Regions from separate parts of the Synechocystis sp. LKSZ1 genome, predicted to be linked through region 2. Evidence: predicted binding sites of a transcription regulator. Region 2 holds the regulator's gene; the other holds the start of a gene.
What was found. Region 2 encodes NtcA, which controls nitrogen genes in cyanobacteria. Its sites were predicted from a motif close to GTANCNNNNGNTAC; they were not measured.
Positions count from the first base shown of each region.

Region 1 (4,430 bases), 290 kb from region 2:
TATACCCGCACCGATGGCTTTTTTGGACGGGTGCCCATGGGTGCCTATAAGGTCGGCAAAATTGCCCAAAATCGCGTTTCTTTTCTGAGTAACAACCTGCCTGAAGAATCCTGGGTGGGCAATCGAGAATGGGCGATCGCCAATCAAATTCGCGGCTTTGCGGGATATCCGCTTGCCATTGGTCATCGAGTTATTGGGGTGTTGGCCATGTTTAGCTGTCAGCCCCTGGAATCGGAGTTTCTGGAAGTGCTGCAAACCCTCAGCACGATCGCCACCGTTGCCTTGGATACTGCCATTCAATACCAGCAAGAAAAGCAAAACTGGCAACTTTCAGCAAACAATAGCCCCAGTCAATTGGCCCTCTCCGATCAAATTGCGAAGATTCTCAGTAGTGCTCGGCTAACCATGCTTGGTACAGAACAATCGCTCTCCCTGGCGATTAGTTTTCTGCTCTTGAAAATGGCTGAAACCTTAAATTGTGCTTCCTATGCCCAACTGGTTTATCGGGAAGAGTCTGTTTCCCTGGAAGCTACAATTTCGACTTTGGCGACAGATTCTACTGTTCAGATCCAGGCAAGGCTTGGAGAGATTAAACTGTTGGCGTCAGTTCTGGGGGGGCAACTCACAACCCAGCCGATCTCCCATCAGCGCGCTTTACAAATCAGAGTAGATTTGCCCTACGTCTGGGAACTATCCGAATTAAAGGTAGAAATTACCTGCGTCTCTCCTGTATTGCAATTGGCGTTGACTCAAGTCGCCGTCAGGGCAGGTCTCACCCTATGCACAGATGCAGAAGTTCCCTTATTGACTGACAATCCCAACGCAGTGGCGGGCGATCGCAACGTGATCTGGGTAACGACCTCTTACCCCTGCCCTCAGGGAATTCAATCCAGGATTGACCTGTCGATTCAGCCAGCTCAACTGAGACAGGTGGTTGAAGCGGTGACCCAGGGATATCCCTGGGGAGTTCGAGCCAATGAGTTGACAGAGCGCGAATTGGAAATTCTCACATTGCTGACTCAAGGACATCGAGATCGCAACATTGCAGAAGCGTTGCTCATTAGTGAAAGCACGGTCAAATTTCATCTCAACAACGTTCTCTCTAAGCTGAAAGCTCGCACCCGTTACCAGGCAATTTACCAGGCTATCCAACAGGGGTGGATTTAGCGACAACCTATCACTATCGCTAGACTTGGGATTTCCGTATCTATAAATACAAAGGCTTTCAAAGGTCAACTTTAGGCTGACTGTCAGTTGATTCATAACATTATCCACAACAAACAACTGATCTACACCCTATGAGAAATCACTATTCGGTGGTTATCGTTGGCGGCGGGCAGGCTGGGCTTTCCATAAGCTATTGCCTGAAAGAACGCGGCATTGACCATCTTATTTTTGAAAAAAATCAAATTGGGTATGCCTGGCGAGAAAAGCGCTGGGATAGCTTCTGTCTGGTCACACCCAACTGGCAATGTCAGTTACCGGGATTTCCCTATCCGGGGAGTGACCCCCAGGGATTCATGGTGAAAGATGAAATTGTCCAGTATATCCAAGCCTTTGCGGCCTCCTTTGAGCCACCGATTCGAGAAGGTGTAGAAGTCTTGCGGTTGTGGAAAGACGAAACGCACAATCGGTTCGAACTCCAGACCTCAATCGGCACCTACACGGCAGATCAGGTGGTAATTGCGACAGGCGGCTATCACCAGCCCAAAATTCCTCGCATGGCGGAGCGACTCCCCGCCACAGTCCAGCAAATCCATGCGTCGGAGTATAAAAATCCAGATGCATTACCACCGGGAGCCGTGCTGGTGGTTGGCACTGGCCAATCGGGCTGCCAGATCGCCGAAGATTTGCATCTGGCCGGTCGTACCGTGCATTTAAGTATGGGCAGTGCGCCGCGATCGCCCCGTCGTTACCGGGGCAAAGATGTAGTGGACTGGTTGGATCAGATGGGATACTACGACTTGCCGATTGACGAGCATCCCCAAAAAGATAAAGTCCGCGCCAAGGCCAACCATTACTTAACTGGACGCGATGGCGGGCGGGAGATTGACCTGCGGCAGTTTGCCAAGGAAGGGATGCAACTGCACGGACGGTTACAGCGGATTCATGGGACAGAACTTCAGTTCAATCCCGACCTGAAGCAAAATTTAGACCAGGCCGATGCCGTCTCCGAAAGCATTAAACAGACCATCGACGCTTTCATTGCCAAAAACCACCTGAATGCCCCCACTGAACCACCTTACCATCCCGTTTGGCAACCCACCGAGGAGCAACCTGTGATCGATATTGGGGCCGCCAACATCCAGACCGTGATTTGGTGTACGGGGTATCAAACAGACTTTAGCTGGATGGATGTGCCTGTGTTTAACGGCAAAGGCTATCCCAGCCATGAGCGTGGCGTAACTCCTATCTGGGGGCTGTACTTCCTGGGGTTGCCCTGGCTGTATACCTGGGGTTCGGGGCGATTTTCCGGCATTGCGCGGGATGCAGTCTATCTGGCCGATTATCTTGCGGCTCGGCGACGGATTTCAACCAACAATGCCTGGAGTGTAGTGAATGAATTTTTGCTGGGATCGTAGTCACGACCACCTATCGATTTAAACAGGTATGACAGGCCGATCGCCCCGGCCTCAGCCCATTGGCGATCGCTAACCTGACCCTATGGGTAGTCTTCTGGACTCTGTAACTGGAGATACAAATCCTCGTCCTGGCAACCCAGTAATGTGGCTGGAAATCCAGCAAAACAAAAGGAAGCAATTATGGCTGAAGTGACTGCCCCAGCGCATCAAACTGGTGATTTCTTTGTTGATTACGAAGAAAAGGTTTTTCCCGATGTCAAAGCCGAACCGGGCGAAAAAGCCCTGGTGACGTTCCACACTGTTGCCTTTGAAGGCTCGATCGGCTTTGTCAATTTACTGCAAGCCACCCGACTACAGCGCAAGGGGTTTGAAACTTCAGTGCTGTTGTATGGCCCCGGCGTAACCTTGGGTGTGCAACGGGGATTTCCGAAACTCGGTGATGCCGCTTTTCCAGGACACCAAAACTTCAATGAACAATTGACCAAGTTTATGGCGGAAGGTGGCAAAGTCTATGCCTGTCGCTTCGCGCTGCAAGCCCTGTATGGTCACGGCGAACCCTCGTTGATTCCCGGCATTCGCCCGATTAATCCGCTGGATGTGCTGGATTTGGTCTTGCTGCATCGCAAGGATGGAGCCTTCATTCTCGATACCTGGACACTCTAGGATTTTTACCCTTCCAATCACCTATGGATTATTCACGCATTGTTCGTGCAGCGGCAGTTCAAATCAGTCCAGTGCTGTTTAGTCGCGAGGGCACCACTGAGAAAGTCTTGCAGGCAATTGCCAAAGCCGCAGGGGAAGGGGCGCAACTGGTAGTTTTTCCCGAAACCGTTGTGCCCTACTATCCCTACTTCTCCTTTGTGCAACCACCTGTGCTGATGGGCAAAGAACACATGCGGCTGTACGAAGAAGCGGTGACTATTCCAGGGCCAACCACCGATGCCGTCAGTCGAGCTGCCCGTTCCTACAATATTGTCGTTGTCTTGGGAGTCAATGAGCGCGATCATGGCTCCCTCTACAACACCCAACTGATCTTTGATGCCGATGGCACCCTGTTGCTGAAACGGCGCAAGATCACCCCGACCTACCATGAGCGCATGGTCTGGGGGCAGGGCGACGGAGCCGGACTGCGAACGGTGGACACCACAGTGGGACGGCTGGGAGCATTGGCCTGTTGGGAACATTACAATCCCCTAGCTCGGTTTGCCCTGATGACGCAGCACGAACAAATCCACTGTGCCCAGTTTCCCGGTTCCATGGTCGGGCAGATTTTTGCCGATCAAATCGAAGTCACCATTCGCCATCACGCCCTGGAATCGGGTTGTTTTGTGATCAATGCCACCGCGTGGCTGTCACCGGAACAGGTGGGGCAAATTACCCCCGATGAAAAGCTGCAACGAGTCCTCAGCGGCGGCTGCAACACAGCCATTATTGGCCCAGAAGGCAATCACCTCTGCCCGCCTGTGATCGACGGGGAAGGAATGGCGATCGCCGACCTCGACTTCTCCCTGATCACCAAGCGCAAAAGGATGATGGACTCCGTTGGTCATTACTCCCGCCCCGACTTACTGCAACTGCATACCAACCTGACCGCTCAACCCCTGATCGCCCCCACCCCTGTCTCAGACTTAGCCCAACTGGATTTGCCCGTTCCAGACGCGAATGCCGTTTCACCTGCGTTCACCCTGAATGAATCACCATGAAACCTCCCCTACCCCCGTTTACCCTCGAAACCGCCAAAGCCAAAGTCCAAGCGGCTGAAGATGCCTGGAATACCCGTGACCCAGAACGTGTCGCCCTCGCCTATACCGAAGATTCCGAATGGCGCAATCGGGCTGAGTTTTTGGC
Region 1 covers NZ_AP031572.1:857,597-862,026, reverse strand. The annotation lists gene ABXS88_RS04125 (LuxR C-terminal-related transcriptional regulator) at 1-1,167, shown strand, start outside; gene ABXS88_RS04120 (MSMEG_0569 family flavin-dependent oxidoreductase) at 1,299-2,582, shown strand; gene ABXS88_RS04115 (MSMEG_0572/Sll0783 family nitrogen starvation response protein) at 2,763-3,245, shown strand; gene ABXS88_RS04110 (Nit6803 family nitrilase) at 3,269-4,285, shown strand; gene ABXS88_RS04105 (nuclear transport factor 2 family protein) at 4,276-4,430, shown strand, end outside.
Region 1: a site for NtcA is predicted at 1,204-1,217, ahead of ABXS88_RS04120 (MSMEG_0569 family flavin-dependent oxidoreductase). Genes of this name have one in related genera too.

Region 2 (4,430 bases):
GGGCCAACAGGCTGGCCTGGAGACTGGCCGTCATACCAGGATTATCCCCAAAGCGAGTATTGGTAACGATGGCGTTGGTCAAATTGGCATTTTGTACTGAAGTACCTACCAAATTGGCATCGGTTAGATCGGCCCCAATCAGATTTCCCAGGGCTAAACTACTGCGATGGCAATCGGCGCCCCGGAGGTTAGCCCCTTCTAGGTAGGCCCCACTCAGGTCGGCCCCGCTGAGATTGGTAAAACTGAGGTCGGCCTCACTGAGATCGGCATCGGTTAAGATTGCTCCCCGAAAATTACTCCGACTGAGGTCGCTACGGTGCAGTTCAATCCCCTGGAGGCTGGCTCCGACAAATTTCCCGCCGGCTAAATTAAGCTGGGGATCGAGGCCCGCAAGACGAGCCAGGGCATGGAGATCTTCCGTCGTAGCCTGGTAAATTTGTTCAATCTGCTGGCGCAGGGCCTGGCAATCCTCTGGGCTGGGGTGTTGGCCAGTGGCCAGGTTACGGCGATAGTCCTGGTATAAGTCCTCCCAGATTTCCAACTGACCGAGACTCAGTTGAACCCAACTCAGAGCCGGTGGGAAGACCTGTTTAACTAAAAATTGGGCCAGAAGACGCTCAATAATGCCGTGTTTATTGGGACTCAGATCGGGCCGCCACAGGCCCTCGGCATCCGTAATTACTAAGGAAACGGGGTCTAGGGTCAGGGTAGCAATGATATGACAGGGCGCAGAGGATAGGGGTAGACTCCCTAACTCCAATCGCTGGGAGGATAGTTTGAGCCATGCTTGACCCGGGGCCGGCAGGATCTGCCAGTGAAATTCGGGGGGCACAGAGGCTAGTCGTGGAAAGCTCGCGGGAGTTAACGCAGGCGTAAAGTCTCTGCTGTGAATTTGTAGGTTAAATTGTCCTGTTTTAAGGGCGAATTTAAGGCGGCCACTGGCCAAGTTCAGCCATTGTTCCTGCAAACTCAGATTGGCAACGAGATTCACTAGCGGCTGTTCCGTATTCTCTGCCTTAACTCGGGCTTCTAAATCCATGAGAATACCGTTGGCATAGGGATTTTGAATTTCAAGCAGATGAATATCAGGCATGGTAAGCAGAGACGAGGACGGCAGAAAACGGACTGGAGGATTAACCACTGATTTCCAGCTTATTATTGATCGGGCTTTCTGGGGCCTTTCTGCTAGTCTTCCGGGGGCACAACTCCCCCTAGAACCGCAGGAGTTTGTGTATAATTGCGATACAGAATTGGGGGAAATTATCTCGTTATCCCCTTGTGTGAGGTTGAATGGACCAGTCCCTGACCCAAGAAAGACCACTAACCGCCCTATTCCGACGCTTGGGCAATGAAGCCTTCCCGCCGGTGGTCGAAACCTTTGAGCGGAGTAAAACGATTTTTTTTCCGGGGGATCCGGCTGAGCGGGTCTATTTTTTGCTTAAGGGAGCGGTTAAGCTATCGCGGGTGTACGAAGCGGGTGAAGAAATTACCGTGGCCCTTTTGCGGGAAAATAGTGTCTTTGGGGTTCTTTCCCTAATTACCGGTCAACGCTCCGACCGTTTTTATCATGCGGTGGCCTTTACCCCCGTCGAACTGTTATCGGCCCCCATTGAACAGGTGGAGCAGGCCCTGAAGGAACACCCAGATTTAGCGATGCTGATGCTCCAGGGCCTGTCTTCTCGGATTTTGCAGACGGAGATGATGATTGAAACCCTCGCCCATCGAGATATGGGATCACGGCTAGTGAGTTTTTTATTAATTTTGTGTCGGGATTTTGGAGTTCCCACCCCTGAGGGGATTCGTATCGATCTTAAACTCTCGCATCAAGCCATCGCCGAAGCCATTGGCTCCACGCGGGTTACTGTGACACGACTCCTGGGCGACCTGCGGGAAAGTAACATGATTTCTATCTTTAAAAAGAAGATCACGGTACATAACCCCGTTGCCCTCAGTCAACAATTTACCTAAACCATCCCGATGACCAGTGCTTATATTCTGGTAACGGCCGTACTTGTCTTGGGCGGGATTATTGCCGCGCTCGGCGACCATTTAGGCAGTAAAGTGGGCAAGGCCAAGCTCCGTCTTTTTGACCTCCGGCCCCGGCAAACGGCGGTGGTACTGACGGTGCTAACGGGAACCCTGATCGCCGCCTCAACCCTAGGAATTTTGTTTACCTTTAGTAAGTCCCTGCGGGAAGGGGTTTTTAAGCTCGATGAAATTTTGCAACAGTTGCGGACGGCCCAATCGGAACTAGAAAGGGCCAGTAGTGAAAAAAAGGCCATTGAACAGCAGTTAGCTGACGCCAAAACCAAGCAAATTCAAGTTCAAAAACGCAGTCAGGAAATTGATGACAACTACAATCGCGCCCTAGCCAAGCTGAGACGGGTCTCTCGGGATGCCAAACGACTCCAGGCCGATGTCCAGACCTTGACGAAAGAGCGGGAGCAACTGCGTCAACAAAAATTGCAGTTAATTGAAGAGATGAGCAAACTGCAGGCCTTGGTCAAACAGCGGGATATGGAATTGGGAAAACGCCAGACCAAAATTGCGGAGCAGGATAGAATTCTAGCCCAGCGTCAAGAACGTCTCCAATCCCTAGAAAAACGATTTGCTTCCCTAGAGCAACAACGCCAGCAACTCCAAACGGAAATTAACCAACGGGATGAACAGATTGACCGTCTTGACCAATCCATTGCTCTGAAGGACCGGAATATTCGTCAACGGGAATCCAAATTACAAGACCTGGAAAAACAATTAGGTTTCCTGAACCGAGAGGTGCAAGTCCTAGAACAGTACTATCAAAACTACCAAGACCTGCGAGAGCGGAAAATTGCTCTCCTGCGGGGCCAGGTCTTAGCCTTTGGGGCTGTACGGGTGGTTGATCCGACCCTGGCCATTGAGGCGGTGGATGAACTCCTGCGTCAGGCCAATCGCAATGCTTGGCAGGCCACCCGAGATCCCGCCTCCCGGCCCCTACCGGGGAATGACCCCATTGTCCGTATTACGACGGCCCAGGTACAACAACTGGCGGAACAACTGAAAACAGGGGAAGAATACGTTGTTCGTATTCTCTCAGCCGGTAACTACGTCCAGGGTGAGGAGGAAATTCGAGTCTTTGCCGATGTGGCCCCCAACCGCCAGATCTTTCGGGACGGGGAAACCATTGCCACTATTTCCATGGACTCCTCTAATTTTAGCGAAGAGGATATTCAAAAGCGTTTAGACTATTTGCTTTCTGCTGCCCAGTTCCGGGCCCGCCGAGAAGGCATTCTGGGTAATATTCAAATTGAAGATGGCCGCATTAAAACCCTAATTCAGTTTGTAGAAACAATTCAGCAGACTAACGAACGCCCTGATGAAATTCGGGTGATTGCCACGGAAAATACCTCTGTGGTAGGGCCACTTAAGTTGCGGCTGGTGGCCCTGCGGCGCGGTAATGTTATTTTTTAAGCTCTCTCGTTTATGTACTATCTAGGCTTTGACCCCGGACGAGATAAATGCGGTGTTGCGGTGCTGGCTGATGGGGGCCAGTTAGCTTATCACGAGGTTATTCCTGCTGACCAAGTAACAGCAAAAATTCCTGCTCTCTGTCGCCAGTATGCCATTCAGTGCCTGATTATGGGCAACCAGACCACCGCCAAGCAATGGCAACAAACCCTCCAGCAGATTAGTCCCCCAGAGGTCACGATTATCCCCGTTGATGAGCGAAACAGTTCCGTCGAAGCGCGAGCCCGCTATTGGCAAATGTATCCCCCCCGTGGCCTCCAGCGTCTACTGCCCCAGGGTCTACGCGTCCCTCCCCGGCCCATTGATGACATCGTTGCTATTTTATTGATTGAACGTTTTTGGGCCGGAGGCCAACCCCAATGAACTGGTGGCAGAAATTACGCAATAATGGCTTGGCGCGCCTGGGATTTGGGGTATTGTTGGTGTTTTATCTCGCTGTCCTAGGGGCCGATTTTATTGCACCCTACAGTCCCTACAGTGCTCAAGTCGATGGTTCTCTCCTGCCTCCTACGACCATTCATTGGCGCCGGGCCGATGGGCAATGGCAAAGGCCCACCGTCTATCCCACCCACCAAAGCGCCACGAATCTGCAAACCGGTGAGCGTTCTCTGCAAGTCGATTGGCAAAATCCCTCGCCAGTGCAATTTTGGGTACAGGGAGACCCCTATCGAATCCTAGCCATCCGTCTTCCCCTGCCTCCCCGTTTTCAGACAGTGGAAATTTTTCCGGGTTTTCGCAGTGACCGGCATTTATTTGGCACCACAGGGCCGGCGAAAATCAACCTCCTGGGTACTGATGAGCAGGGCCGAGACCAATTTAGCCGTCTCCTTTTTGGCGGCCGGATTAGCTTATTCATTGGCCTGGTGGGCATTCTGGTTTCCTTTCCCCTGGGACTGATCATGGGGGGTATCGCCGGTTACTTT
Region 2 covers NZ_AP031572.1:569,716-574,145, forward strand. The annotation lists gene ABXS88_RS02745 (pentapeptide repeat-containing protein) at 1-1,093, opposite strand, end outside; gene ntcA (global nitrogen regulator NtcA) at 1,291-1,968, shown strand; gene ABXS88_RS02755 (DUF3084 domain-containing protein) at 1,978-3,450, shown strand; gene ABXS88_RS02760 (pre-16S rRNA-processing nuclease YqgF) at 3,463-3,870, shown strand; gene ABXS88_RS02765 (ABC transporter permease) at 3,867-4,430, shown strand, end outside.